DNA from 4 places in the Aeromicrobium choanae genome. Region 3 is predicted to be linked to each of the others. Evidence: riboswitches for the same ligand, from Rfam matches in the RefSeq annotation. Region 3 holds a riboswitch; each other region holds the start of a gene.

Region 1 (6,964 bases), 1.3 Mb from region 3:
CGACGTCGGACCCGTGGCCCACGACGACGCCGGCCGAGATGCGGCCCTCGACCATCGCGTGCCCGAGCGTGCCGGCGTTGAAGTTGACGAAGCCCTCGTGCATGACGGTGGTGCCCTCGGCCAGGTGCGCCCCGAGGCGCACGCGGTCCGCGTCACCGATGCGCACGCCGGTGGGCACGACGTAGTCGGTCATGCGCGGGAACTTGTCCACGCTGGTGACCGCGACGGTGAGCCCGGCGGCGCGGGCATGGGCGCGCACGTCCTCGAAGGCCTCCACCGGGCACGGGCCGATGGTGGTCCAGACGACGTTGCTGAGCAGTCCGAAGACGCCGTCGAGGTTCTGCCCGTGCGGCTGCACGAGGCGGTGCGACAGCAGGTGCAGGCGCAGGTAGACGTCGTACGCGTCGGTGGGCGCGGCGTCCAGGTCGGCGATCTCGGTGTGCACCACGCGGGTCTCGACCCCGCGGATCGCGTCCTCGCGAGCGGCGGCCACCAGGGCGGACGGCTCGGTGGTGGTCTCCGGGGCGGAGCCGAGCAGGGGCTGCGGGTACCAGACGTCCAGGACGGTGCCGTCGGGCGTGACGGTGGCCAGGCCCCAGGCGTGGGCGGATCGGGGGGAGTCGCTCATGTGCCCAAGGCTATCGAGCCACCTCGCGCGGCAGGACTCCCGGCAGCACGGTGCCGGCCAGGAGATGGTCATCCACGAGCTGCCGGGCGCGCTCGTGGTCGACCTGCCCGTACCAGGTGTCATCGGGATGGACGACGACCACGGGTGCGTGGTTGCACGGGAACAGGCAGCCGGTCTGGGTCACCAGGACCTCGTCGTCACCCAGTCCTCGCTCGGCGAGCGTGTCGGCCAGGGCCGATGCCGTCTGCGCCGCGCCTCGGGCGGTGCAGCGAGGTCCGCGGCACACGAGGACGTGGTGGCGATGCGCGGGCACGCTCTCCCACGCAGGCGACTGCAGGGGCGCCTCACGGCCGGTGACGGCTCGTCCCGCGACGAGCACCTCGGTTCCCGGCCGCTCGCGCACCCAGTGTGCTGCGACCCGGCGCAGCCACGACCGTGCCGGCGTCGTGGCACCCACGGGTGCGCGCACCAGACGGATGCGCGAGACGCCCCCGTCGGCGAGGCGGTCGAGCTCGTCGACCAGTGCCGGAGCCCCCTGCTGCAGGTAGGCGACGGTCGCGCCGATGGCGGCGCCGAGCTCGTCGAGCTGTGCGGCGTGGCCGTGGGCGTCGACGCCCATCGCGACGAGCATTAGGGCCTCCGTGGGCATGGCGTTCGCGTCGTTCATGCCTGGGTCCCGATCCACGTGACGCGAAGGCGGTCGGCCACGGCGTGCCGGTCCACCGCGGCCCGCACCCCGTAGACCGATGCCAGCAGCGCAGGCGTGAGGACGGTGTGCGGATCACCTCCGGCGACGACGCGACCACGCTCCATCACGACGACCTGGTCGCAGAATGCCGCCGCGAGATCGAGGTCGTGCAACGCCGCGACGGCGGTGATGCCGAGTCCACGCACGAGCTCCATGAAGCCGATCTGGTGGCCCAGGTCGAGATGATTCGTCGGCTCGTCCAGCACGAGCACGGACGGCTCCTGGGCGAGCGCCCGCGCCAGCTGGACACGCTGACGCTCTCCACCCGAGAGCGTCGACCACCGTCGATCGGCCAAGGCCTCGACCTCGCCGACCCGCATCGCCCGGGTCAGGGCGGCGTCGGTGCCGGGACGCGCCGATGGCCAGCGTCCGCGGTGCGGGATGCGCCCCAGCTCCACGACCTGCCGGACGGTCAGGTCCAGGCCGGTGTCGGCGTGCTGCTCGACCACGGCCAGGTGACGGGCTCGCTCGCGACGACGCAGCTCGTGCATGCCGCGACCGTCGAGGGTCACCGTTCCCTCGTCGGGGACCTGGGTGCCGGTCAGCAGGCGGAGCAGGGAGGTCTTGCCCGAGCCGTTGGGACCGAGCAGGCCGGTGAACGTGCCGGGCGCACACTCGATGTCGACGCCGTCGACGATGCGACGTCCGCCGGCCGACCACGCGAGTCCGTGACCTCGGAGCCTCATCGCTGCCTCCTCAGCAGGATCGCGAAGACCGGAGCCCCGACCAGTGCCGTGACGGCTCCGACCGGTACTTCGGTGCCCTCGACGATCGTGCGTGCGATCAGGTCGGCGCCGACCGCGAGGATGGCGCCGATCACCGCCGTGGCGGGCAGCAGGCGCAGGTGCAGCGGGCCGATCGCGAGACGGGCGATGTGCGGCACGACCAGCCCGATGAAGCCGATGGCGCCGACGTTGGCGACGAGCGCCGCGACGAGCAGTGACGTCAGGATCAGCAGGATCCAGCGGACGAGGACGACGTTGACGCCCAGCGAGTCCGCCGCGTGCTCGCCGAACGCGAACGCGTCGAGGTCGGACGCCATGAACATCAGGGCGACCGCGACCACGGTCGTCACGATCACGAGGAAGACCGCGGTGCTCCACCGCACGCCGCCGAAGGAGCCCAGGGTCCAGGCCAGGACGCGATGAGCGGCATTGGGCTGATCGCTCACGATCACGACGAACGCCGTGAAGGCGGCACACACCTGGGCCACCGCGACGCCGGCCAGGATCGTCCGAGCCGGCGGCAGACCTCCGGTGGGGTCGGTGGCGAGCGCCAGCACGGCCAGCAGGGCCGCGATGGCCCCGGCGAAGGCGGCGACCGTGAGCATCGCCGTGCCTCCGAGGCCGGCGACCGCGAACCCGAGGACGATCACGAGGACCGCCCCGACGGTCGCACCGGAGGAGACGCCCAGCAGGTAGGGATCGGCCAGGGCGTTGCGGGTCAGCGACTGCAGCACCACTCCGCTCATGGCCAGGCCCGCACCGGTCGCGGCGGCACCGAGCACGCGCGGCAGGCGCAGCTGCCAGACGATCTGGTCGTCCCGCAGGCTCACCTGCGAGCCCTCGATGAGCCCGAGTCGCCGGCCGATCACCGCGATGACGTCCCCGAGGGGGACATGGATCGCCCCGACGGCCAGCGCCGTCAGCATCGTCGCGACCAGGGCGACCAGCGCGACGCCGAGGAACGTCGGCGCCCCGACCCGGCGCAGGGCCGGGGCGTCCGCGACGACGGCCTCAGCGGTCAAGATCGAGCGCTTCGAGCTGCTCGGACATGTGCTGCGCGCCGTCGACCACGCGCACGCCGGGCGTCGTCTCGGAGAAGGGCAGCGTGACGAAGGCGCCCGAGCGCACCGCCGTGAGGCGACTCAGCGCCGGGTCCTTCCTGAGGAAGTCGATCTTCTCCTTCGCGGTGGACCACTCGGCATCGGCCAGCACGATCACGTCGGGATCGGCGTCGACGACGTCCTCCCACGGCACGTAGTCCCACGTGCCCTTGACGTCGGCGAACGCATTCGTGGCCCCGACCGTCTCGATGATGAGCTGAGGCGCTCCGGTGCCCGCACCGGTGTAGGGGGACTTGGTCTCGGAGTCGTACCAGAAGACCGTCAGGCCCTCGCCGGCCTGCTCGGCCGAGATGTCGGCGATCCGCTTCTTCTCGTCGGCGATGTAGCTGCGCGCCGCCTTCTCGGCGTCGAAGATCGTCGCGATGTCGCCGACCTCCTTCCAGATCTTGTCGAAGGAGGCGGGTGTCTGGTCCTTGCGCTCGATGCAGCTGGACTCCGAGACGTAGCTGGCGACGCCGAGATCCTTGAGCTCATCGCGATCACCGGCCTTGTCGGCGTCGAACGCGCTGATGTAGGAGGCGTAGGCGAAGTCGGACTCGTGCTTGAGCAGCTCCTCGCGTGACAGGGCGCCGTCGCCGAGGACGTCGATCGCGTCGTACGGCTCCTTCCACCGGTCGGCGACGGCGTCGTCGAGGCCCGTCGTGCCGATCATGTGGTCCTGCAGCCCGAGCGACAGCATCACCTCGGTGGCGCCCTGGAAGATGCTGACGGCGCGCGACGGTGCCGCGTCGTAGGTGATCTGGACGCCACAGTTCTCGACCGTGACGGGGTAGTGGTCGCTCGCGGCAGCAGCCGAGGCGTCGCTCTCGGGGGCTCCGGCGCAGGCGGCCAGGGCCACCGACGACAGCAGGAGCGTGGCCAGCACGCGGGTGGGCAGGGTGGTGCGACGGAATGGGGACATGGACCCCTCGTTTCTGTCCTGGCTCTTGTCGCGGAGCCTGATGGCGGATGTGACGCGGGGTGGAACCCCACGGCCAGCAGGTCTTCGGACTCGGGATCATCCGGACGAGGCACCTTCCCGGACACGAAGTCCAGTGGCGTGTTGCCCCGCCCGTCACCCTTACCGCTGCGCGTCAGTCCCGGGTTCGCACCGGGTTCCCTGGCTCACGAGGAGCGCGACTGGCAACCGCACCGTATCAGCGGCCGATGCGTGCCGGTCCGAGACCTTCGTCACACGCCGCCGGCGAACCCGTGCTGCCGCCACGCCTCGTAGACCGCGATCGAGGCGCAGTTGGCCAGGTTCATCGACCGGCGCGACGGCAGCATCGGCAGCCGCAGCCGGTCGGTCACGCGGTCGTCGGCGAGGACGTCCTCGGGCAGGCCGGTCGGCTCGGGCCCGAACAGCAGCACGTCGCCGGGCTCGTAGGCGACGTCGGCGTACCCCGTGGTGGCGGCTGTCGTGAACGCGAACACCCGGGCCGGCAGCAGGGCCTCGTAGGCCTGCTCCAGCGTCTCGTGCACCGTGACGACGGCGAGGTCGTGGTAGTCCAGACCGGCGCGGCGCAGCTTGCTGTCCTCGAAGTCGAAGAGCGGATCCACGAGGTGCAGGTGGCTCCCGGTGGCGGCGGCCAGCCGGATCGCGTTGCCGGTGTTGCCCGCGATCCGCGGCTCGAAGAACAGGATCCGGAACACGAACCCACAGTAGGCGCTATCACTTCGGCGACCGTGCGGACGTCCGTTCTTGATGGGTGAGACGTGGTCGCAGGGGTGTGGGGGACCTGCCTACGGTCTTCGTGGCTCCCCCCACAAGGACCGGGGCCGTCGCACCATCGAAAGGAACCACCGTGTCCGACCAGAACTCCCCCCTCATCGAGGCCCCCAAGCGCCGCGGACCCGCGATCGCGCTGGCGGTCGTCGTGATCGCCGTCATCGGGGCCCTGATCGCCTTCGCCCTCACCCGGGGCGGCGACAGCGCCGGCGGCGACCTGACCAAGGTCAAGCTGGGCACCGTGGGCGCGAGCGACCCCTACTGGAAGACGCTCACCGAGGAGGCCGAGAAGGAGGGCATCGACCTCGAGGTCGTCGACTTCGCCGACTACGCCCAGCCCAACCCGGCGCTGACCGAGGGCGAGATCGACATCAACCAGTTCCAGCACATCGTCTACCTCGCGGACTACAACGTCGCCAACGACCAGGATCTCGTCCCGGTCGGCGCCACCGCGATCTACCCGCTGGGCCTGTACTCGCAGAAGGTCGACTCGGTCGAGGAGATCAAGGCCGGCGACACCGTCGTCGTGCCCGACGACGACAGCAACCAGGCCCGTGGCCTGCTGATCCTGCAGTCGGCCGGTCTGATCAAGCTCAAGGACGGCGGCTCGATCTTCTCCACGCTCGCCGACGTCGACAAGGACGCCTCCAAGGTGAAGGTCAAGGCCCTCAAGGCCGACCTGACGCCCACCTCGCTGCCCGACGTGGCCGCCGCGATCGTCAACAACGACTTCGTCGAGAAGGCCGGTCTGAAGTTCTCCGACGCCATCGCGCAGGACGACCCGTCCGACCCGAACGCCGTCCCGTACATCAACGTCTTCGCCGTCCGCGCCGAGGACAAGGACAACGAGACGTACAAGAAGCTGATCGAGATCTACCAGAACAGCCAGCCCGTCCTCGACGGGGTCCAGGAGGTCTCGGGCGGTACCGCGCAGCTGCTGAAGACGCCGGCCGCCGACCTCCAGGCGTCGCTGGCCGACGTCGAGGCGGACACCCGCGCGCAGGGCTGACATGGCACTGGTCGAGCTGCGCGACGTCCACAAGACGTTCGCGCCGACGAAGAAGGGCGGCGCCCCGATCGAGGCGATCCGGGGCGTCGACCTCGACGTCGAGGCCGGGGAGATCCACGCGATCGTCGGCTACTCCGGTGCGGGCAAGTCCACCCTGGTGCGACTCGTCAACGCGCTGGAGCAGCCGACCTCCGGCAGCGTCACGGTGGACGGGACGCGGCTCGACCAGCTGGGCGAGCGCGACATCCGCCGGGTGCGGCAGGGCATCGGGATGATCTTCCAGCAGTTCAACCTCATGCGGTCGCGCACCGTGTGGGGGAATCTGGAGTTCCCGCTGAAGCTCGCCGGGGTCGACCAGGCGGAGCGGCAGCGGCGGATCTCCGAGCTGCTGCACTTCGTCGGTCTCGCCGACAAGGCGCACGCCTACCCCGAGCAGCTCTCGGGCGGGCAGAAGCAGCGCGTCGGCATCGCCCGGGCGCTGGCGACGAACCCGTCGATCCTGCTGGCCGACGAGTCGACCAGCGCTCTCGACCCCGACACCACGCGTGAGGTGCTGTCGCTGCTGCGCAAGGTGAACGAGGACCTGGGCATCACGATCATCGTCATCACCCACGAGATGGACGTGGTCCGCACGCTGGCCCACCGGGTCAGCGTCATGGAGCACGGGCGCGTCGTGGAGTCCGGCGACGTCGCGGAGGTCTTCGCGCGCCCGCGCGAGCAGGTGACGCGCCGCTTCGTCGCGACGCTCGTCGACGAGGTGCCACAGGGCGCCGAGCTCGAGGCGCTCCGCGAGCGCTTCGGCGGCCGGCTGCTCGTGGTGGACGTCGAGGGCCACACCAGCCAGGCGGAGGTCTTCGCGGCACTGGCCGCGCGTGGCGTCTCGGTCGAGGTCGTCCAGGGCGGCGTGAACCGCGTCGGCTCGTCCGTCTTCGGGCACGTGACGCTGTCGGTGCACGGTGAGGACGTCGACGCCGTGGTCGCCCAGGTGGGCCGCCTCGACGGCGTGGAGGTGCTCGCATGATCGC
Region 2 (6,964 bases), 1.4 Mb from region 3:
CGACGTCCGGCTCGGTGAACTGAGGATGCACGACGACGGGTCGGCGCCATGAGCGCGCGCGGGCGAGCAGGAAGAACGCCTCGGCGGCGCCTGCCGTGACGAGCACCTCGTCGATCCCACGACCGTGGCGTCGTGCCACCGCGACGTGCGCGGCGGAGGACTCGGGATAGGACGCCGATCCGGTCACGCCGTCCCGCAGCGCCTGCTCGAGCCACGCCGGACGGGGCAGCCGGCTGACGTTGACGGCCAGGTCCAGCAGGCCGTCGGACGCCTCGACATCGCCGTGATGTCGGAGCGGGTCGGTGACGGGAGGCAACGAGGCCCCTGTCGTCGCGGCGAGCCGAGCGGGCTCGGGCGCCGAGGAGACCGCAACGGCGGAGTGCACGGCGTCCGCGAACGACTGCGCCAGGCCGGGGTGGCCCGCCCAGTGCACGTGGAGGTACGACGCGCTCAGGCTCGGCCCGGAGAAGCCGACGGCCTGGTCGTCGACCGTCCAGGCGGGCCGGTCGCCGTGAACCGGGGTGACGGTGGTGCGGTGGAACTCGTGCGTGGTCACCGTCGTGCCGGCCGGGCCGAGCAGCTGGTCGTCCGCCATCACGGGACGTCGGTACGAGAGCGTGAGTCGGGGCGTCATCACGGCGTCGGCGTCGAGCGCGCCGACCATCGGGTGCCCGTCGACGGTGCGACACAGGTAGAGCAGGCCCGCGCACTCGGCGACCGTGGGCACGCCGTCGAGGACCGCCTCGCGCAGGTGGGCCCGCAGGCTCGCGTTCGCGCTCAGCGCGGCGGCATGGACCTCGGGAAAGCCACCGCCGAGATAGAGACCGCGGGTTCCGGCCGGGAGGTGCGCGTCGCGCGCCGGGTCGAAGGGGACCACGGTGCAGCCCGCGGCCTCGAGCAGCTCGGTGGTCTCGGCGTAGCGGAACGTGAACGCGCGACCCGCGGCGACGGCGACGACGGGGGAGTCGGCGCCGCTCGGCCTGACGTGCGCGGCCGGGTCCCACGGCGTCGCGTCGAGTGCGGGCGCCTGCCGCGCCAGCTGCAGGACGGCGTCGAGGTCGACGTGCGCCGCGACCTGGCCGGCCAGGCGCTCCAGCGCCCCGGCGGCCTCGTCGCGCTCCTCGGCGGGCACGAGCCCCAGGTGGCGGGACGGCGCGCTCACGCCGTCGTCGCGGTGCAGGACGCCGAGGACGGGGATGCCGGTCGACTCCACGGCACGGGCGGCCTCGGCGGCGTGCCGCGGTGATCCGGCCTTGTTGAGGATGACTCCCGCGATGGTCACGGTGGGATCGAAGCCCGCCATCCCGTGCACCACCGCGCCGATGCTGCGCGAGGCGTGGGAGACGTCGACCACCAGCACGACGGGCGAGCCGGTGAGGGTCGCGACGTGGGCCGTCGAGGCGAATCCGTCGCCGCCGATCCGTCCGTCGAACAGACCCATGACTCCCTCGACCACCGCCACGTCGGCACCCCGGGCACCGTGGAGCAGCAGCGGCACCATGAGCGCCGGGTCCGTCAGGTGCGGATCGAGGTTGCGACCGGGACGACCGGTGGCCAGCGCGTGGTAGCCGGGATCGATGTAGTCCGGACCGACCTTGTGCCCGGAGACGGCGTGGCCTCGTGCCGCCAGCGCCGCCATCAGCCCGGTGGCGACCGTGGTCTTGCCGTGCCCGGAGGCCGGAGCCGCCACGACGAGGCGCGGCAGGCTCACCACTCGATGCCTCGCTGGCCCTTCTGCCCGACGTCCATCGGGTGCTTCACGTGCTGCATCTCGGTGACGAGGTCGGCCACCTCGATCAGTCGGGGGTCGGCGCGGCGGCCCGTCACGACGACGTGCTGGGTGCCCGGCCGGTTGCCGAGGGTCTCGACGACGTCGTCGACGTCGACCCAGCCCCACTGCATCGGGTACGTGAACTCGTCGAGGACGTAGAGCCGGTGGCGCTCGGCGTGGATCCGGCGCTTGACCTCGGCCCAGCCCTCGGCCGCGTCGGCCGCGTGGTCGGCCTCGGTGCCGCCCTTGCGGCTCCACGACCAGCCCGAGCCCATCTTGTGCCACTCGATCGGGCCGCCCTCGCCGGTCTCCTCGTGCAGCCGGGCAAGGCGCTCGAGCACGGTCTGCTCGCCGATGCGCCACTTCGCCGACTTCACGAACTGGAACACGCCGACGTCCCAGCCCTGGTTCCACGCCCGCATCGCCATCCCGAACGCTGCGGTGGACTTTCCCTTGCCGTTGCCGGTGTGCACCATCAGCAGGGGTCGGTTGCGGCGCTGCCGCGTCGTGAGCCCGTCGTCGGGGACGGTCAGCGGCTTGCCCTGCGGCATCAGGCCGCACCCTCGCGCGAGGCGGTGGCGGCGTGGACCACGTCGGTCAGGCCGTCGGCCGTCACCTCGCCGAGTGGGACGTGCTCGGCGCGGAGGTGGCCGGCCAGCTGGGCGGCGAGGCCCAGCCGGAACCGGCCCGTCTCGCAGTCGACCACGACGCTGTCGAGTCCGGTGGCGGCCAGGTGCGCGGCGGACCGGTGGGCCCGACCGAGCGCGTCGGCGCCGGAGGTGGCACGCCCGTCGGTGACCACGACCAGCAGCGGGCGCCGGGAGGGATCGCGCAGCGCCTCGCGGCGCAGGATCTCCGCCGAGCGCTCGAGCCCTTCCGCCAGGGGCGTGCGACCACCGGCGGGCAGCTCGGCGAGGCGGCGCGAGGCCACGTCGACCGAGCCGGTGGGTGGCAGCACGACCTCGGCGGTGTGCTGACGGAACGTCACGAGGGCGACCTTGTCGCGGCGTCGGTAGGCGTCCAGCAGCAGGGAGAGCACGGCCGTCTTGACCTGCTCCATGCGGCGCCGCGCGGCCATCGACCCCGAGGCGTCGACGCACAGCAGCACGAGGTTGGACTCCTGGCCGACGGTCTCGGCGCGACGCAGGTCTGACGGCGTCAACGCGAGGCCACGGCCATCGACGAGCCCTCCGCGGCTCTGCTGGTGCGGGGCGGCCGCGGCGATGGTGCCGGGCAGGTGGAGGCGACCGGACGTGGCCTCGGGCCGCTTTCCCACGACACGGCCCTGCGGCGTGCGGGCGCGGGAGCGCCGCCCGGACTGGCCCTCGCCGGTACCGCGGACCACGAGCAGTCGCGCGCGCGCCGGATCGCCGGCCGCGGCGACCGAGCCGGCGCCGGCCGGCTGCGGCTGGGGCTGCTGCTCATCCTGCTCCGGGGAGTGGCCGGGGGCGTCGGCGGGGCGATGGTCCTCGGGACCGTCCTGGGGGGAGTCCGAGCCGGAGCCGTCCGGACCACCCGGGCCGTCGTCGTCGGGTCCGGGGTCGGGCTCGTCGTCGCCGAGCAGGTCGTCGAGCCGGTCCTCGTCGAGCCCGGGCTCGTCGAACGGGTTCCGACGGCGACGGTGCGGCAGCGCCAGGCGCGCCGCGACGCGGACGTCCTCACGCGTGATGTGGGTGCGGCCCTGCCATGCCGCGTGGGCCGCCGCCGTGCGCGCCGTGACGAGGTCGGCTCGCAGCCCGTCGACGTCGAAGGCGGCGCAGATCTCGGCGATCGTCGTGAGCGCGTCGTCGTCGAGGACGACGTCGCGCACCAGCTCCTGGGCGGACCCCAGGCGGGCACGCAGGAGGTCCTGCTCGCCGGCCCAGGCGGCCGCGAAGCTCGCGGGATCGGCGTCGAAGGCCAGACGCCGGCGCACGACCTCGACGCGCAGGGCCGGCTCGCGCGGTGCGGACACCTCGACGGTCAGGCCGAACCGGTCGAGCAGCTGCGGGCGCAGCTCGCCCTCCTCGGGGTTCATCGTCCCGATCAGCACGAACCGCGACGCGTGCTCGACCGAGACCCCGTCGCGCTCGACGCTCACCCGGCCGGTCGCGGCGGCGTCCAGCAGCAGGTCGACGAGGTGGTCGTGCAGCAGGTTGACCTCGTCGACGTAGAGCAGGCCGCGGTGGGCGCGGGCCAGCAGACCCGGCTCGAACTCGACCACGCCGTCGCGCAGCGCCGAGTCGAGCTTCAGCGAGCCCGTGACGCGGTCGTCGCTCGCGCCGACCGGCAGCTCGACGAGCCGCACCGGGCGCTCGACGACGGGCGTCCCGGCTTCGAACGGTCCGTCGGGGGAGACCGCGGAAGGGTCCCCCGGGTCGACCGAGAAGCGGTCACCCCGGTAGGCGCGGACCGGCGGCAGCACGTCGGCGAGTCCGCGGACGGTGGTGGTCTTGGCGGTGCCCTTCTCGCCACGCACGAGGACGCCGCCGATGAGCGGGTCGATCGCGACGAGGGTGAGGGCGAGGGTCATGTCGTCCGAGCCGACGACGGCACAAAAGGGGTACTGCGTTGGCATGTAGGGCTCCCGCTCGATCTGCCATGACGGTCCGCGACGCGGGCAGCGTCGCGGGTCGGATCGAGGCCGGTCTTCGGACTTCCCAGGTCTGTGCCTGAGTCACCGCAGCGGGCCCTGTGCCGGATTCTCACCGGCTTCCCAGATTCTCCCCGTGGCCATGAGCCGTGGGGCACCTCGAACCTTCGACCACACCCTAGACGCCGCCGGCAGCCCTCGGGCAGGGGGCCCGACCCGCGGACGGGTCGGGTTAGGGTGCTCCACCATGGATGCGCACGTGACCGTCGTCGGAGTCGGAGCCGACGGCTGGGAGGGCCTGCCGGAGTCCTCGCGGTCGCTCGTGAGGGCCGCCGCCACCCTGCTGGGCGGGCACCGCCACCTCCACGCGGTGCCTGCGGTTGCAGGTCAGGACCGGGTCGCGTGGCCGTCGCCCCTGCGCGAGGGACTGCCGCCTCTCCTGGACGAGGCACGTGAGCCCGTCGTGGTCCTCGCCTCGGGTGATCCCCTCGTCTCCGGCATCGGCACCACGCTGCTGGAGCTGCTCGGTCCGGACCGGGTCACCGTCGTCCCGGCGGTGTCGTCCGTCACGCTGGCGCGGGCGCGGCTGGGCTGGCCGGCCGAGACGGTCACGGTCGTCAGCGTGGTGGGCCGCGACGTCCGCCTCGTCGTGCCGGCGCTCTCCGCCGCGCGGCGCCTGCTCGTGCTCTCCAGCGACGAGACCACCCCGGCGGCCGTGGCGACACTGCTCACCGTCCTCGGCTGGGGCGACTCCGACCTCGTCGTCCTGGGTCATCTCGGCGGGGCCGACGAGACGCGGACCGCGTCGACCGCACGGGAGTGGGACGTCGCAGGCGTGCCCCGCCTCAACGTGCTGGCCGTGGAGGTCCGCGGCACCGGGCCGGGCTGGGCGGCCGGGGGAGTCCTGCCCGATGACGCGTTCGAGCACGCCGGCCAGATCACCAAGCGCGACCTGCGCGCCAGTGCCCTTGCCCGGCTGGCGCCGGCGCCCGGCCAGCTGCTGTGGGACGTGGGCGCGGGCAGCGGCTCGATCGGGGTCGAGTGGATGCGGGCCTGGCCCAGCGCCCGCGCGATCGCCGTCGAGCCGCGACCCGACCGCCTCGCCCTCGTCCGCCGCAATGCGGAAGCTCTGGGTGTCCCCGGCCTGCGGGTCGTGGAGGGCTCGGCGCCGCAGGCGCTCGACGGCCTCGACCGGCCGGACGCGGTCTTCGTCGGCGGAGGTGCGAGCGTCGACGGTGTCCTCGACGCGTGCTGGGAAGCGCTCAAGCCGGGGGGACGTCTCGTCGTCCACGGCGTCACGGCCGAGACCGAGGCCGTGCTGCTCGAGCGGTACCGTCGCCACGGCGGCGAGCTCGTCCGCCTCCACGTCGAGCGCGCCGAGCCGCTCGGCTCCTTCACCGGCTGGACGCCCGCGCGCGCCGTCAGCCAGTGGTCCGCCACCAAGGGAGACTCATGACCGTCCACTTCGTCGGGGCCGGCCCCGGCGCCGCCGACCTGCTCACCCTGCGCGCGGTGCGCCTGCTGGAGGTCGCCGACGTGTGCCTCTACGCGGGCACCTACCTGGACGCCGAGGTGCTGGGGCACTGCCGTGAGGGCGCCCGGCTGGTCGACACGCAGCACCTCGACCTCGACGAGATCACGGCGCACCTCGTGGGCGCGCACGCCGAGGGGCTCGAGGTCGTCCGGCTGTGCTCGGGCGACCCGTCGCTCTACTCCGCGGTGCACGAGCAGGCACGTCGGCTCGACGCCGCGCAGGTGCCGTGGGACGTGACGCCGGGTGTGCCCGCCTACGCCGCTGCGGCCGCGATCGTGGGTGCCGAGCTGACCGTTCCCGAGGTCGCGCAGTCGGTCGTTCTCACGCGCACCCAGGCGCGCTCGACCGCGATGCCCGAGGGGGAGCGGCTCGCCGCCTTCGCCGCGACGGGTGCCACGATGGCCCTGCACCTGGGGATCACCCGCACGCGTGAGCTGGCCGCCGAGCTGGCCGAGCACTACGGCCAGGACTGCCCCGTCGTGGTGGTGTCGAAGGCGACCCAGCCCGACCAGCTCGTGCTGCGCGGCACGCTGGCCGACATCGCCGACCAGGTGGAGGACGCGGGCCTGCGACAGGCGGCCGTCATCCTCGTCGGACCGGCGCTGGCGCCGGACGTCCGCGGCGGCGAGTCGTTCCTCTACGCGGCCAGCCGCGAGCGTCGCGCGCGCGGCTGATCACTCGACGTAGCGGGGGCTCCAGACGCGTCCCGAAGGCGTCACCCGGGTCGACGAGGCGCCGATCAGCAGCAGGCACTTCATGTCGACGGCCTCGGGGTCGAGGTCGCCGAGTGTCGTGACCGTGAGGCTCTCTTCTGCCCGGCCCACGTCGCGGCCCACCACCACGACGGTGTCGGGTGACTTGTGATCGAGCAGGACGGCCTTCGCCTGCGCCACCTGCTCGGTGCGCGACCGGGAGCGCGGGTTGTACAGCGCCAGGACGAGGTCGGCCTCGGCGATCGCGCGCAGGCGGCGCACCACGACGTCCCAGGGCTTGAGGCGGTCCGACAGGCTCATCACGGCGAAGTCGGCGCCGATGGGCGCGCCGGCCCGGGCGGCGACGGCCTGCACGGCCGAGATGCCGGGCACGA
Region 3 (6,964 bases):
TGGCGGGCATCGGCATCGGCCTGCCCGGCCCGGTGGAGCACTCGACCGGCCGCGCGATCAACCCGCCGATCATGCCGGGCTGGGACCGGTTCGACGTGCCGCAGTTCGTCCGGCGCTCGTTCGACGTGCCGGTGCTCATCGACAACGACGTGAACATCATGGCGCTGGGCGAGCAGGACACCCAGTTCCCCGACGAGGACGACCTGATCCTCATCAAGGCGGCCACGGGCATCGGCGCCGGCATCATCGCCGGTGGCGAGCTCCAGCGCGGCGGCCAGGGCACCGCCGGGGACATCGGGCACATCCGCGTCTCCCGCGGGAGCGACGTGCTGTGCCGCTGCGGCAACGTCGGCTGCCTCGAGGCGCTGGCCGCCGGACCCGCGATCGCGCGGGTGCTGGGCCGGCCCGGGGTGACCGAGGCGACCCACGTCGTCGACCTCGTCCGCTCCGGCGACCTGGCCGCGATCCAGGCCGTGCGCCAGGCGGGCCGCGACATCGGCGACGTGCTCGCGATGATCGTGAACTTCATCAACCCGTCGGTCGTGGTGATCGGCGGTGCCCTCGCCGAGGCCGGCGAGCACCTGCTGGCCGGCATCCGCGAGGAGGTCTACCGGCGCTCACTGCCGCTGGCGACCGAGCACCTGCGCATCGTCCCGTCGGTCAGCGGGGAGCAGTCGGGCGTCCTGGGCGCGGCGGCCATGGCGATCGCCCACGTGCTCTCGCCCGAGGCGATCGAGCAGGCCAGCGCCGAGCTGCTGGCCGCCGCGGACTGACGTTCGCGGACCTCCCTCGCCGAGTGGCGCACACCGGGGTCGCGAGTGGGGCGGTGGGCTCAGTCGCGGCGGCGGCGGGCGACGACGAAGGCGGCCACGGCCACCAGCAGCGCGGCCACGATCGCGATCGGCAGCGCCACCGTGGCGAGCGAGGACGACTCGTCGTCCTCGTGGTCACCGCTCGCGTGGTCCTCGTGGCCGGAAGCCTCGGCGGCGGCGCGCGTGGACGCGTCGGCCGCGGCGTCGACCGGGACGTTCTCGCCGTCGGCCATGAGGTGGTACTTGAGCGCGACGAAGTCACCCTCGGCCAGCTCGTACTCCTGAAGGCCCACCGAGGCGTAGCCCCAGTCCTGACCCTCCTTGGCCACGAGGAACGCCCAGTAGCCCGGACCGTTCAGCGCGTTGCCGCACTTCTCCTGCTCCGGCGTCGGCAGCCCGTCGATGCGGCACACCATCGGCATCGCACCGCTCGTCTCGGCCGTCTCGACGCCGGCCTCGTCGAGGGCCTCGAGGCCGGTCGTGCCCGCGGAGTCCTGGGCGCACAGGACCCGGTCCTCGCCGTCGAGCGAGCCGAACTCCAGCACGATCGGGACGTCCTCGGGCGACTCGCAGGACCCCTCGGCGGTGGCGGCCGTCGGCAGCGCGACGACGCTCGCCGACAGCAGGGTCACCGCGGCGAGGCGGGCGAGCAGGCTCTTCATGTGGACTCCTTGGAGAGGAAGCGGGCGCGCCGGGCGGCGCGTCTCAACGTAGCGAGGACGGCCGGCCCGAGCGCGAGCACCAGCAGGCAGTTCGTGATCGCACGGCCGAGGTCCCAGCCCCAGAACGACGTGAGCAGGGTGAAGACGAGGAAGCGCTGCAGGTTCTCCAGCACGGGGTCGCCGGGGACCATCGCCAGCGAGTCCTCCGCGCCCGGGATCGCAATGCCGAGGGTGAACGGCCAGGAGGAGAGGTTCATCAGCAGCCCGTAGGCGAACGCCGCGACCACGGCGTAGACGGCGAGCGCGGCGATCTCGGACCGGCCGGTCAGCCGCCGCGGAAGCAGGCCGGCGCCCATGCCGACCCACGCCGCACACAGCATCTGGAACGGCAGCCACGGACCGACGCCCGAGGTGAGCAGCGCCGACGCGAACAGGCTCGTGCACCCCAGCACGAAGCCGAAGCCGGGCCCGAAGACGCGACCGCCGAGGATCAGCAGGAAGAAGATCGGCTCGACGCCGGCGACGCCCGCGCCCAGGGGACGCACCGCCGCGTTGATCGCGCTCAGCACGCCGAGCATCGCGAGCGCCTTCGAGTCCAGACCGCCCTCGGAGAGCTCGGCGATCACCACGAGGACGACCACGGGCATCAGCACCATGAAGATGAAGGGCTGGTCGACGCGCGTCTGGTCCGGCGCCGGCGCGAAGATGAGCGGCCACAGCAGCATGAGCAGCCCCGCGACGCTGGCGGCGGCGAGCACGAGCGCGGACCGCAGGGTGACCGGGACGGCCTCGGAGGATCGCAGGCTGGTCACCGGACCACCTCCGTGGGCAGCGCGGCCGCGACCTCGTCCACCGTGAGCCAGTCGTGACCGAGCACCTTCGACACCTGCGGCGCGAAGGCGGGCGACTCCGCCAGCACCGTGCGCACCGGGCCGGTGGACACGACCTCGCCCTCGGCCATCACCACGACGGTGTCGGCCACGGTGGCGACGAACTCAACGTCGTGGCTGGACACGACGATGCCGCGGCCCTCGGCGGCGAGGTCGCGCAGGATCGCCGCGAGGGCCGCCTTGCCCGGGTAGTCGAGGCCGCGGGTCGGCTCGTCCAGCGCGACCACCGCGGGGTGGGCCGTGAGGACGATCGCCAGGACGAGCGCCAGCTTCTGCCCCTCGGACAGGTCGCGCGGATGACGGTCCCCGGGAATGCCCGGTGCCAGGCGGTCGAGCAGCGCGCGACAGGTGCCCGTGTCGACGACCGACTGGTCGTCGGCGGCGGCGCACTCGCGGTCGACGGTCTCGAGGTACAGCAGGTCGGAGGAGGTCTGCGGGACCAGGCCGACCAGCATCCGCGCCTCGGCCGGGCGCGCGTCGCCCGGGTCCACGCCGTCGACGTCGACGGCGCCCGCGGCCCGAGCGCCCGTGCCCTGCACGGCCCACAGCAGCGAGCTCTTCCCCGAGCCGTTGCGACCCATGAGGGCCACGACCTCGCCGTGGCCGACCTGCAGGTCGACCTCCTTCACGGCGGCGAACCGCCCGTACTGCACGGTGATCCCTCGCGCCCGCAGCGCCGGCGGACGCTCGAACGGCGCGTGCACGGGCGGCGGGCCGAGCCGTGAGGCGAGCGGCCTCACCCGGCGCCGCGCCTCGCGCACGGACAGCGGCAGCGGATCCCAGTCGGCGAGGCGCCCGAGGTGCACGAGCGGCGGCGCGACCGGCGCGTCCACGAGCAGGGCGGCCGTCTCCCCGATCCGGACCCGGCCGTCCTCGACCACGGCGAGCCGGTCGGCGAAGGGCACGACGCGCTCCATCCGGTGCTCGGCCACCACGACGGTGAGCGCCAGGTCGTCGACGAGGCGCGCGATCGTGGCCAGGACGTCCTCGGCCGCGGTGGGGTCCAGCGCCGAGGTGGGCTCATCGAGCACGAGCACGCGCGGGTGCATCGTCAGCACCGAGCCGATCGCGACGCGCTGCTGCTGGCCGCCCGACAGCGAGCGCACCGAGCGGCGGCGCAGGTCGGCGATGCCGAGCAGGTCGAGCGTCTCCTCGACGCGGCGACGCATCGTCTGGGGGTCGAGGCCGAGATGCTCCATCCCGTAGGCGAGCTCCTCCTCGACGACGTCGGCCACGAAGCCCGAGGCGGGGTCCTGCGCGACGTAGCCCACGAGGTGCGCCAGCTCGCGCGGGGGCTTGCCGAGGACGGACGAGCCGTCGATCCGGATGTCGCCGCCGAGCGTGCCGCCAGTGAAGTGGGGCACGAGGCCGTTGAGCATCCCCAGCAGCGTGGACTTGCCCGAGCCGGTGCGGCCGGCCACCAGCACCAGCTCGCCCTCCTCGATCTCGAGTGAGACGTCGCGCAGCGTGGGTGCGGAGGCGTCGTCGTACCAGAACGTCACGTCGTCGAACGAGATCATGCGTCGTCCCCTCCCACCTGGTCGTGGGCGACGGGCGCCTGCGGGGCGACGAACACGGGCAGGATCCCGATGGCGACCACCGCGAGCGACAGCACGCTGAGCGGGGGCCAGCCGGGGACGTCGGGGTAGATCACGGGGATCTGCTGCGTCGACAGCGCCTTGAGGCCGATCGCCACGGCCAGACCGGACGCCGCGGTGAGGTACTCGGCCGCCTGCCAGGCGATGGGACGGTAGCGCGTGCGGTGCACCCGGCGGCCCGCCGATCGCAGGGCCAGCACGGCGAAGACCAGGCCGACGGCGAGCATCGGGTACGAGAGGAAGCGGGGCGCCGTTCCGTCGAGGTACCCGTAGGTGCCCACGCTGAGGCCGAACAGGCCCACGAGCATGAGCACGCCCGTGGCGAAGCGGTCGCGAGGCGCCACCGTGCCGGAACGACCGTAGCCCCGCGCGTCCATCCCGGCGGCGAGGGTCATCGAGCGGTCGAGCGCGTCCTCCAGCACGGGGATGACGATGCGGTGCATCGCGCCCGTGCCGCGGCTCGCGTCGCCGCGCAGCTTGCGCGCGCGGTTGACCCGGCGCACGCTCTCGGCCAGCTGGGGGAACACCGAGACGGCGACGACCAGGGCCGCGCCGACCTCGTAGAGCGCGGAGGGCGCGGCGGCGAGCAGCTTCTTGGGGTTGGCCAGCGAGTTGGCCGCACCGATGCAGATGATCAGCGTGGCCAGGAGCATGCCGTCGTAGAGGCCCAGCAGCACCTCGTTGACCGTGACGTCGCCGAGCAGCTGGATCCCCCGGGCCACCTCGGGCAGCGGGATCTCCGGCAGGCCGAACAGCACGGGGTCGCCCGGCGCGGAGCCCCCGCCGAGCAGGACGCGGAAGACGACGCGCATCACGACGATGAGCAGCCCGAAGTACAGGTAGTACCGGAACGACAGGGCCCACGGGGCGTCACCGCGGCACGCCGCCACGACGAGCGCCGCGATCGCGACGATGATCACCAGCAGGAAGGGATTGAGCGTGAACGACGCGCCCGCCGCGAGGCCGAGCGCCCACAGCCACCAGGCGCCCGGGTGCAGCTCGCGCCGGGGGCGTCCGGTGGCGGGGCTCCTCACCGGGGTGGAGTCGACGACGGAGGTCATCTGCTCCCCTTCCCCGCGGCACGGGGGCGAGATCCACGAGGGCGATCGCCCACCCGTCGTTGCGCGACAACACATGTGGTGGTGGCTGTCCGGCGCGGGTTCCCGGCTCGCTCCGCCGGGTGGGGCGGGGCTCACGGTTGCGGCACAGCACCGGAATCTCACCGGTTTCCCCTGTGCCGGACGTTGGTCCAACGCCCGCGAGTCTACTCCCCCGCGGCCGTCAGCCCGACCGGCGTCGGTACCACGTGACGCCCCCGGCGGCGGCCAGCAGCACCACGACACCGACCCCAGCGACCAGGGCGGCGGGCGACGTCGTGTCGGACCCGGCCTCACCGGCCGTGGGCTCGACCGCCGGCGCACCGGCTACCGTCTCGTCCCCGCCCGAGGTCGTCGGAACCGAGGCGCTCGGCGTCGGACCGGTGGACGGGGTCGCGGACGGGGTCGGCACCGAGGTGGTCGGCGACGTTCCCGCCGAGGGGGTCACGGAGGATCCGGGGACGGCGCCCTTCGGTGCGGCGGTGGCGGTGGTGCGCGCGGTCGAGTCCTTGGCGCGCGGCTGGTCCTTCGCGCCGGGCTTCGACGTGCCGGAGGTGGGACGCGTCGTGGCCCGGGTGGGCTGGGGCGCGGTCGCGACCGGCGGCCTCACCGACGGCCACGTGCGCGAGGACGAGCCCTGGAACACGAACGCGACGGAGCCGCCCTGCGGCACCTTCAGCGCGGAGACACCTAGGCTCGAGTAGGTCCACTCGCCGGACTTCCCGTCCGACCAGAACAGGCCCCAGTACGCGTCGACGGGCGATGCCTCGACACAGGGGTCGGAGGCCGGCGCTCCGTCGACCCGGCACACGAAGCCGGGCGCGCGCGACGCGAACTTGAGCTGGTGACCGGCATCGGTGAAGTTGCTCGCGGCACGCCCGCCACCGTCGGAGTCGCACCCGACGCTGGAGCCGACCACGACGGTGACACCCTGCGCGCCGCCGCACGCCGCGGCGTGGGCCGGTGCGCTGAGGGACGCGGGTCCGGCGGCGACCCCGAGGAGGGCCGCCGCCAGGACACGCCGGAGCAGTCGGCTCACTTGACGACCCGGAAGACCCTCACGCCGTTGCGCTCGGAGTACGCACCGCGGACGATCACCTTGGCCTTGCCGATCCTCTTGCCCACCTTCAGGCGGTACGTGTACGTCCCGGTCTTCGTCGCGACGCCGCGCTTCACGAGCTTCCCGCGGTAGTAGACGCGCACCGGCTCGCCGGCGACGAGGCCCCGCACGACGACCTTCTGCACCTTCGCGCGGCGGACCTTCGCCTTCGAGGAGACCCGCAGCTTCTTCGCGGCGAGCACCTGAACCGACGTGGATGCGACGGCGCGGCCGGTGGAGTCGCCGACGACGACGGCCCGACGGGCCGTGCCCTTCGGGACGCGCACCGTGAACGTGGCACGGCCGGCGGCCGGCACGACCGTCCGGGCCGTGGAGCCGCCGGCGACACGCGCCGTGCTGCTCCAGCCGGCGGCGAGGCCACTGGCGCTCACCTTGAGGGCGCTGCCCGAGCGGACGAACTTCGGCACGGAGACCGACGCCTTCGGCGACGAGAGCACCGCCAGGGCCGGAGCAGCCTGCGCCGAGGCACGGACCCACTGGTCGATCGCGAACTCGTCGATGCCGTCCTCGGCGCCGGCGGTCAGGGCCGCCTGGTCGTAGGCGATCGCGCCGGCCTGCGCGGCCAGCTTCCCGCCAGTGGCCTCGGTGACCTGGTGGCGTGCGACCCACGTGGCGGCCTTCGTCGCCTCCGTGGCACGGCCCGCACGGCTCAGCGCCGCCGCGGCCAGGCCGGTGGAGTTCGTGTTGGGCACGCCGTTGCCGACGAACGAGCCGTCGGCGCCCTGGGCGGCGGCGATCGCGGCCACGGCGCGGTCGACGACCGCGGCGTCGACCGTGAGGCCGGC
Region 4 (6,964 bases), 1.4 Mb from region 3:
GAGCATCTCGAGCAGGTGGAACAGCGCGGTGGGCGCGTTGCCGAACGCGACGACGGCGCCCTCCAACCGCTCGGTCCACAGCGACACCGCGGCGGCCGACCGCGTGGTGCCCCACTCCTTCGCGAGGGTCGGGACGGCGGCGTCGCGCAGGAAGCACAGGACGTCGTTCTCGTGCGGCAGCCGGGCCCGCGTCACGCCCGCGGCGACCATGTGCGCGTCGGTGATGATCGGGGCCCCAGCCTCCAGCGCCGAGCGGGCCGCGGACACGAGACTGGGATGGATCACGAGGTCCCGGGTCAGGTCGGTCTGGCCGCACGCGTGGATCATCCGGACCGCCACCTTCTCGGCGTCCGCGGGGATGCGCGACAGGTCGGCCTCGGCGCGGATCGTGGCGAACGAGTCGACGTAGATCGCGGCGCCGTCGGTGACGTAGTCGTAGCGGCGCGACGGTGGGGCGAGAGTCATGCGTTCTCCAGGTCGGGGACGATCAGGGTGCGCCACGGCGTCACCACGAGGCCGTGCGCTCCGTGCGCGCGGACCTCGTCGAACAGGCGGGCGTCGATGCGGCCGTCGGGCACCGGCAGGTGCCACGCGATGCGGCCGTCGACCTGCTCGATCCTGCCAAGGTCCGGGGGAGGGCTGCTCACCCGGGTGCCGGGACGGGGCTCCGAGGGTGAGGCGAGGACGGTGGCCCCGCCGCCGGGCAGCTCGTCGACGTGCCACGGCGACTCCGCCTGGGCTCCCGCGAGCTCGACGAACCGCGCGGCGAGCGCCGTGAGGACTTCGGCGGCGGCTGCCAGCGGGACCACGGGACCCCACGATCCGGCCCCGGCACGGACCTGCGCGGTGTCCGCTTCGAGGGCGACGAGGCCGAGATCGAGGTCCCGGTCGACGAGGTCCCCGCGGCCGTCGTCGAGGACGAACAGGAAGCGGCCCGCCAGGGCCGCGAGACCCGGCTCGGCGCACAGTCGGCGGTCGAGCTCCGCGACGACGAGTCGCAGGTCCGCCCGGCCGCCGGACCGTCCGGTGAGCGGCGACGCCATGACGTTGCGGATCCGCTCGTGGGAGGTGGAGGGCATGAGGCCGGTCGCCATCACCGCGTCCACGACCGCGTCGGACAGGCAGCCCTCGTCGTGGGGGATCGCCCGCACCTGCAGGTTGGCGCGACTGGTCACGTGGACCGTGCCGTCGCCGTGGGCCCGGGCGACGCCGAGGAGGCCCCCGAGCGCGTCGACCGACACGGCACCACCCGGGATGCGGACCCGGATCAGGGCGCCGTCGTCGGCGATCCAGGGGCGCAGCAGACCGGGGCACAGGTCGCGTCGAGTCCGTCCGGTCACCCGGTCATGGTGTCAGGCACCCTCGTGGCGGCCGACCGGCGGACGGCCTGCTACGTTCGTCGCGCCAGTCAAACTCAGCGATGAGCCAGGGAACCCGGTGAGAGTCCGGGACTGACGCGCAGCGGTGAGGGTGACGGGCGGGGCACGAAGCCACTGGACCGAGAGGTCTGGGAAGGCGCTCCGTCCGGTCGATCCCGAGTCCGAAGACCTGCTGGCCCTCACGGCGACCGCCGTTTGGTCCCACCGGGCTTCGCGAAAGAGCCCCAGACCTCGAAGGATCGCGCCTGTGCGTACTCCCGTCCGTCGTCCCCTCGTCCTGCTCGCCGGCGCCGCGCTCGCGCTGAGTGCCTGCTCGAGCAGCGACGCCTCGTCCGATGCCGAGACCGCCGCGGGGTACCCCCGTGAGGTGGAGAACTGCGGTCGCACCACCGCCGTCACGGCCCCTCCGAAGCGCATCGTGTCGCTCAACCAGGGATCGACCGAGATCCTCCTGTCCCTCGGGCTGGCCGACCGCATGGCCGGCACCTCCACCTGGACCGATCCCGTGATGAAGGGACTCGAGGGCGACAACGCGAAGGTCGAGCGGCTGGCGGACAGCGCGCCCTCGATGGAGCGGGTCCTCGAGACCGAGCCGGACCTCGTGACCGCCTCGTTCGCGAGCGTGCTCGGCCAGGGCGGCGTCGGCTCGGCGGACGCCTTCGGCAAGTTCGGTGTCCCGACGTACCTGTCGCCCGCCGAGTGCGAGGGCAAGGACAACCAGGGCGACGGCGACGGTGCGCGCACGGGGATCCTGGAGATCGACACGATCTACCGCGAGATCACCGAGCTCGCCGCGCTCCTCGACGTCGAGGAGCAGGGTGACGAGCTCGTCGCCGGCCTGCAGGACCGTGTCGCCGCGGCCGCGGCGAAGGCGCCGGAGGACGAGGTGAGTGTCCTCTACTGGTTCGCCAACAGCGAGGCGCCCTACATGGCCGGCTGCTGCGGGGGCCCCGGCATCATCACGCGGGCCCTGGGCCTGAAGAACGTCTTCGACGACACGAAGTCCGAGTGGCCGCAGATCGGCTGGGAGACGGTCGCGGACCGCGACCCCGACGTCCTCGTGATCGGCGACCTGACCCGCAAGAGCCAGACCGCGGAGACCGCGAAGGCGAAGATCGAGTTCCTCGAGACCAACCCGGTCACCCGGGAGATGACGGCCGTGAGGAACCGCCGCTACGTCGCCCTCACCGGCGCTGCCCTCAACCCCTCGATCCGCACCGTCGAAGGACTGGAGCAGGTCGCCGACGCACTGGCCGCCTTCGGTCTCTCACGGTGACGACGACCCGGCGCGCCTGGCTGCTGGCCTCCGCGGGGCTGGCCCTGTTGGTGGCCTCGGCCTGCGTTGCGGTCACGATCGGCCCCTCCGACGTGGGTCCGCGGTCGGTCGTGTCCCTGGCCTGGTCGCGACTGGCCGGGGGCGAGTCCGGGCTGAGCCGGATCCAGGAGGGCATCGTCTGGGACCTGCGGCTGCCGCGCACGCTGCTCGCGGCGGCCTGCGGTGCCGGGCTCGCCGTGTGCGGCGTGATCCTGCAGTCCCTGCTGCGGAACCCGCTGGCCGATCCCTTCGTGCTGGGCGTGTCCTCCGGCGCCTCGACCGGTGCGGTGTCGATCGTCGTGCTGGGAGTGGGCGCCGGCGCGGTGGGGTTGGCCGCCGGAGCGTTCGTCGGCGCCATCGGGGCGTTCCTGCTCGTGCTCGTCCTCGCCGCTGCGGCCGGCGGGACCACCGACCGCGTCGTCCTCGCCGGGGTCGCGGCCACGCAGCTGTTCTCGGCGCTGACGTCGTTCATCGTCTTCACCTCCGCCGACGCGGAGCAGACGCGCGGCGTGCTCTTCTGGCTGCTCGGGTCGCTGGGCAGCGCCTCCTGGACCGACGTCGTGGTGGTCGGGGTGACGGTGGTCGGGGCCGTGATCGCGTGCCTCCTGCTCGCCTCCACGCTCGACGCGTTCGCCTTCGGGCAGGACAGCGCGGCCACGCTCGGCATCGACGTGGCCCGAGCGCGGCTGGTGCTGCTGGTCGTGACGGCCCTGACCACCGCGGTCATCGTCAGCACGTCGGGGGCGATCGGGTTCGTCGGGCTCGTGCTGCCCCACGTGGCGCGCGCCATGGTGGGCGTGAACCACCGGCGCATGCTGCCGCTCGCCGCGATCCTCGGGGCCGTCTTCCTCGTCTGGGTCGACACCGCGGCGCGCACCGTAATCGCGCCGCAGGAGCTGCCGGTCGGTGTCGCCACGGCCCTGCTCGGCGTTCCCGCGTTCGCGCTCATCCTGCTCCGGCGGAAGGGTGTCCGCGCATGAACCTCACCGCTCGCACCGTCTCGTGGTCGGTGCGCGACCGGCTGATCGTCGACGGTGTCAGCATCACGGCGGCACCCGGCTCGATGGTCGGCCTGCTCGGTCCGAACGGCTCGGGGAAGTCCAGCCTGCTCCGGCTCCTCGCGGGCCTGCGCGCGCCCACGACCGGTGTCGTCCGCCTCGGCGACGACGACCTCGCGTCCCTGCGCCGCCGCGAGATCGCCCAGCGGGTCGGCGTGGTCGAGCAGGAGTCCGCCACCGACACCGACCCGCTGGTCCGTGACGTCATCGAGCTCGGCCGCATCCCGCACCGCCGTTCCTGGCAGCCCGTGGGCGAGCGGGACGTCGAGGCCATCCGCCGCGCCGCCGCCGCGACCGGCGTCCTGGACCGGCTCGAGCAGCCCTACGCCACGCTGTCCGGCGGCGAGCGACAGCGTGTGCAGATCGCTCGCGCACTGGCCCAGGACCCCGAGGTCCTCCTGCTCGACGAGCCGACCAACCACCTCGACGTCCGGCACCAGCTGGAGGTGCTGCGGCTCGTCCGCGACGCGGCGGTCACGGCCGTGGCGGCGCTGCACGACCTCAACCTCGCGGCGGCGTACTGCGACGAGATCGTCGTCCTCGCCGAAGGCCGGGTCGTGGCCGCCGGGACCCCCGTCCAGGTGATCACCGAAGAGCTCGTCGCCGACGTCTACGGCGTGAAGGCCTTCGTCGAGCGCCATCGCATCACCGGCGCGCTCACGGTGGTGTGGCAGCCATGACCCTCCTCGTCCATGTCGCGACCGCGCTGTCCGATGCCGCGCGCCAGACCGTCCTGCGCCGAGCAGCTGCCGAGGCCGGTGCGCGGATCGCCTTCCTGCAGGGCGCCGACCCGACCCTCGTCCGGGTGCTCGACGAGCTGCACGCGGAAGGCGTCCGCGACCTGCTCCTCGAGCCGGTCACCACCGACGACCCGACGTTCGCGCGCTCATGGGTCGGCCGGGTGGCCGGTCACTGGCACCGGGAGCAGGTCGACCCGCCCACGATCCGCTTCGGCGATCGCGTCATCAGCGGCCGGGAGGCACGGCTGTCATCGCCCGCATGGGAGACGCCGCCCCCGCACCGCCACCACCTGCTGCTGTGCCGGGGACCGCGCTGCAGCGCCCGCGGCTCCGACGAGACCTACCGGGCGCTCGTCCTGGCGCTGGTCGAGCAGCGGCTGACCGACGCCGACGTCCTCATGGCGCAGACCGGCTGCCTGTTCCCCTGCAACCACGGCCCCGTTGCGGTCGTCCACCCCGAGGGTGCCTGGTATGGACCCGTCCGGCCGGAGGACGCCGGCCGCCTCGTCCGCGAGCACCTCGCCCTGGGTCGACCCGTCGACGACCTGCGCATCGTCTCCCCGACCACCTCCACCGAAGGAGCCTCATGACCCGCATCGCCCTCATGTCCACCTCGGACACCGACCTGCTCTCGGCCCGCGCCAGCGGCGCCGACTACACCTGGGCCAACCCCGTCCGGGTGACGGACGAGCGACGGGACGAGCTCACCGGCGAGGCCGACCTCGTCGTGCTGCGCGTGCTGGGCTCTCCCGAGGACGTCCGCGACCTCGCGGCGCTCGTGCGGGAGGCCGGCCGTCCGCTCGTCGTTCTCGGCGGCGAGCGCACGCCCAACGCCGCGCTGATGGAGCTGTCGACGGTGCCGATCGGCATCTGTGCCGAGGCCCATCGCTACCTCGCGGAGGGCGGCACCGAGAACCTTCGCCAGCTGCACGCCTTCCTTTCGGACACCGTTCTCCTGACCGGCGAGGGCTTCGAGCCGCCGGCCCTGCTGCCCGAGTGGGGGGTGGGCCGCCAGCCCGAGCCGAGCGACCTGCCGCGGGTCGGTGTCCTGTACTACCGGGCCCACGAGGTCAGCGGCAACAACGCCTTCGCCCACGAGCTGGCCGACGCCATCGACGCGACCGGCCGGGCCTGCGGCGTGCCGATCTACGTCTCGTCGCTGCGGGCGGCGGCCGACGAGCTGTTCGCCGAGCTGGGCACGCTCGACGCGATCGTCGTCACGGTTCTCGCGGCGGGCGGCTCGAAGCCGGCGGCCGTGAGCGCCGGCGGCGACGACGAGTCCTGGGACGTCGAGCGGCTGCGGGCGCTGGACGTGCCCGTCCTCCAGGCGCTCGCCCTGACCTCCAGCCGCGCGGAGTGGGAGGCGTCCGACGACGGCGTGACCCCGCTCGACTCCGCCACCCAGATCGCGATCCCCGAGTTCGACGGCCGCCTCATCACGGTGCCGTTCTCGTTCAAGGAGGTCGACGCAGACGGCCTGCCCCGCTACGTCACCGACGCCGAGCGGTGCGCCCGCGTCGCCGGCATCGCCGTGAACCACGCACGCCTGCGCCACGTGCCGCCGGCCGAGCGCAAGGTCGCCCTCGTGCTGTCGGCCTACCCGACCAAGCACAGCCGCATCGGCAACGCCGTGGGGCTCGACACGCCCGTGTCGGCCATCCGGCTGCTGCGCCAGCTGCGCGACGCGGGCTACGACCTCGGTTCGCCCGGCGCCATCCCCGGCCTCGACCCGCTGCCGCCCGTCGAGGGGGAGGAGCCGGACACCACGTCGGGCAACGCCCTGATCCACGCGCTGATCGAGGCCGGTGGCCAGGACGAGGAGTGGCTGACCCAGGCCCAGCTGAGCGAGTCGCACGTGCGGATCAGCCGCGACGACTACCTCCGCTGGACCGCACACCTGCCTGCCGCACTGCGTGAGGAGATGGTGGAGACGTGGGGCGAGGCGCCCGGCTCGCTGTTCGTCGACGACGCCGGGGACATCGTCCTGGCGACCCTGCGGGCGGGCAACGTCGTGATCCTGATCCAGCCGCCGCGTGGCTTCGGCGAGAACCCGGTCGCGATCTACCACGACCCGGACATGCCGCCGTCGCACCACTACCTCGCGGCCTACCGGTGGCTCGAGCAGGGCTTCGGCGCCGACGCGGTCGTCCACCTGGGCAAGCACGGCTCGATGGAGTGGCTGCCGGGCAAGAACGCGGCACTGTCGGCCGCGTGCGCCACCGATGCCGCGATCGGCAGCATGCCGCTGATCTACCCGTTCCTCGTCAACGACCCGGGGGAGGGGGCTCAGGCCAAGCGTCGGGCCCACGCCACGATCGTCGACCACCTCGTCCCGCCGATGGCGCGGGCGGAGGGCTACGGCGACATCGCGAAGCTGGAGCAGCTGCTCGACGAGTACGCCAACGTCGCCGCCATGGACCCGCCCAAGCTGCCCGCGATCCGCCAGCAGATCTGGACCCTCATGCAGTCCGC

What was found. Region 3 has a riboswitch for cobalamin ahead of B5D60_RS09410 (energy-coupling factor transporter transmembrane component T). Riboswitches for the same ligand answer to the same signal wherever they lie in the genome.
Region 1: another riboswitch for cobalamin. It lies ahead of B5D60_RS03170 (ABC transporter substrate-binding protein); the one in region 3 lies ahead of B5D60_RS09410 (energy-coupling factor transporter transmembrane component T).
Region 2: another riboswitch for cobalamin. It lies ahead of B5D60_RS16455 (VWA domain-containing protein); the one in region 3 lies ahead of B5D60_RS09410 (energy-coupling factor transporter transmembrane component T).
Region 4: another riboswitch for cobalamin. It lies ahead of B5D60_RS16425 (ABC transporter substrate-binding protein); the one in region 3 lies ahead of B5D60_RS09410 (energy-coupling factor transporter transmembrane component T).

Annotation. Positions count from the first base shown of each region.
Region 1 covers NZ_LT796768.1:656,719-663,682, reverse strand. Annotated here, with positions in the region: gene dapD (2,3,4,5-tetrahydropyridine-2,6-dicarboxylate N-succinyltransferase) at 1-628, opposite strand, end outside; gene B5D60_RS03185 ((2Fe-2S) ferredoxin domain-containing protein) at 639-1,295, opposite strand; gene B5D60_RS03180 (ABC transporter ATP-binding protein) at 1,292-2,062, opposite strand; gene B5D60_RS03175 (FecCD family ABC transporter permease) at 2,059-3,027, opposite strand; gene B5D60_RS03170 (ABC transporter substrate-binding protein) at 3,113-4,123, opposite strand; cobalamin riboswitch at 4,182-4,361, opposite strand; gene B5D60_RS03165 (tRNA (cytidine(34)-2'-O)-methyltransferase) at 4,393-4,854, opposite strand; gene B5D60_RS03160 (MetQ/NlpA family ABC transporter substrate-binding protein) at 5,007-5,939, shown strand; gene B5D60_RS03155 (methionine ABC transporter ATP-binding protein) at 5,941-6,960, shown strand; gene B5D60_RS03150 (methionine ABC transporter permease) at 6,957-6,964, shown strand, end outside.
Region 2 covers NZ_LT796768.1:3,381,828-3,388,791, reverse strand. Annotated here, with positions in the region: gene B5D60_RS16465 (cobyrinate a,c-diamide synthase) at 1-1,711, opposite strand, end outside; gene cobO (cob(I)yrinic acid a,c-diamide adenosyltransferase) at 1,708-2,322, opposite strand; gene B5D60_RS16455 (VWA domain-containing protein) at 2,322-4,328, opposite strand; cobalamin riboswitch at 4,376-4,520, opposite strand; gene cbiE (precorrin-6y C5,15-methyltransferase (decarboxylating) subunit CbiE) at 4,603-5,799, shown strand; gene cobM (precorrin-4 C(11)-methyltransferase) at 5,796-6,551, shown strand; gene B5D60_RS16440 (precorrin-2 C(20)-methyltransferase) at 6,552-6,964, opposite strand, start outside.
Region 3 covers NZ_LT796768.1:1,962,625-1,969,588, reverse strand. Annotated here, with positions in the region: gene B5D60_RS09430 (ROK family transcriptional regulator) at 1-773, shown strand, start outside; gene B5D60_RS09425 (hypothetical protein) at 833-1,474, opposite strand; gene B5D60_RS09420 (ECF transporter S component) at 1,471-2,286, opposite strand; gene B5D60_RS09415 (ABC transporter ATP-binding protein) at 2,283-3,884, opposite strand; gene B5D60_RS09410 (energy-coupling factor transporter transmembrane component T) at 3,881-5,023, opposite strand; cobalamin riboswitch at 5,100-5,235, opposite strand; gene B5D60_RS09405 (hypothetical protein) at 5,244-6,098, opposite strand; gene B5D60_RS09400 (prenyltransferase/squalene oxidase repeat-containing protein) at 6,095-6,964, opposite strand, start outside.
Region 4 covers NZ_LT796768.1:3,373,577-3,380,540, reverse strand. Annotated here, with positions in the region: gene B5D60_RS16435 (precorrin-8X methylmutase) at 1-465, opposite strand, end outside; gene B5D60_RS16430 (sulfite reductase subunit beta) at 462-1,340, opposite strand; cobalamin riboswitch at 1,389-1,570, shown strand; gene B5D60_RS16425 (ABC transporter substrate-binding protein) at 1,627-2,655, shown strand; gene B5D60_RS16420 (FecCD family ABC transporter permease) at 2,652-3,674, shown strand; gene B5D60_RS16415 (ABC transporter ATP-binding protein) at 3,671-4,432, shown strand; gene B5D60_RS16410 ((2Fe-2S) ferredoxin domain-containing protein) at 4,429-5,082, shown strand; gene cobN (cobaltochelatase subunit CobN) at 5,079-6,964, shown strand, end outside.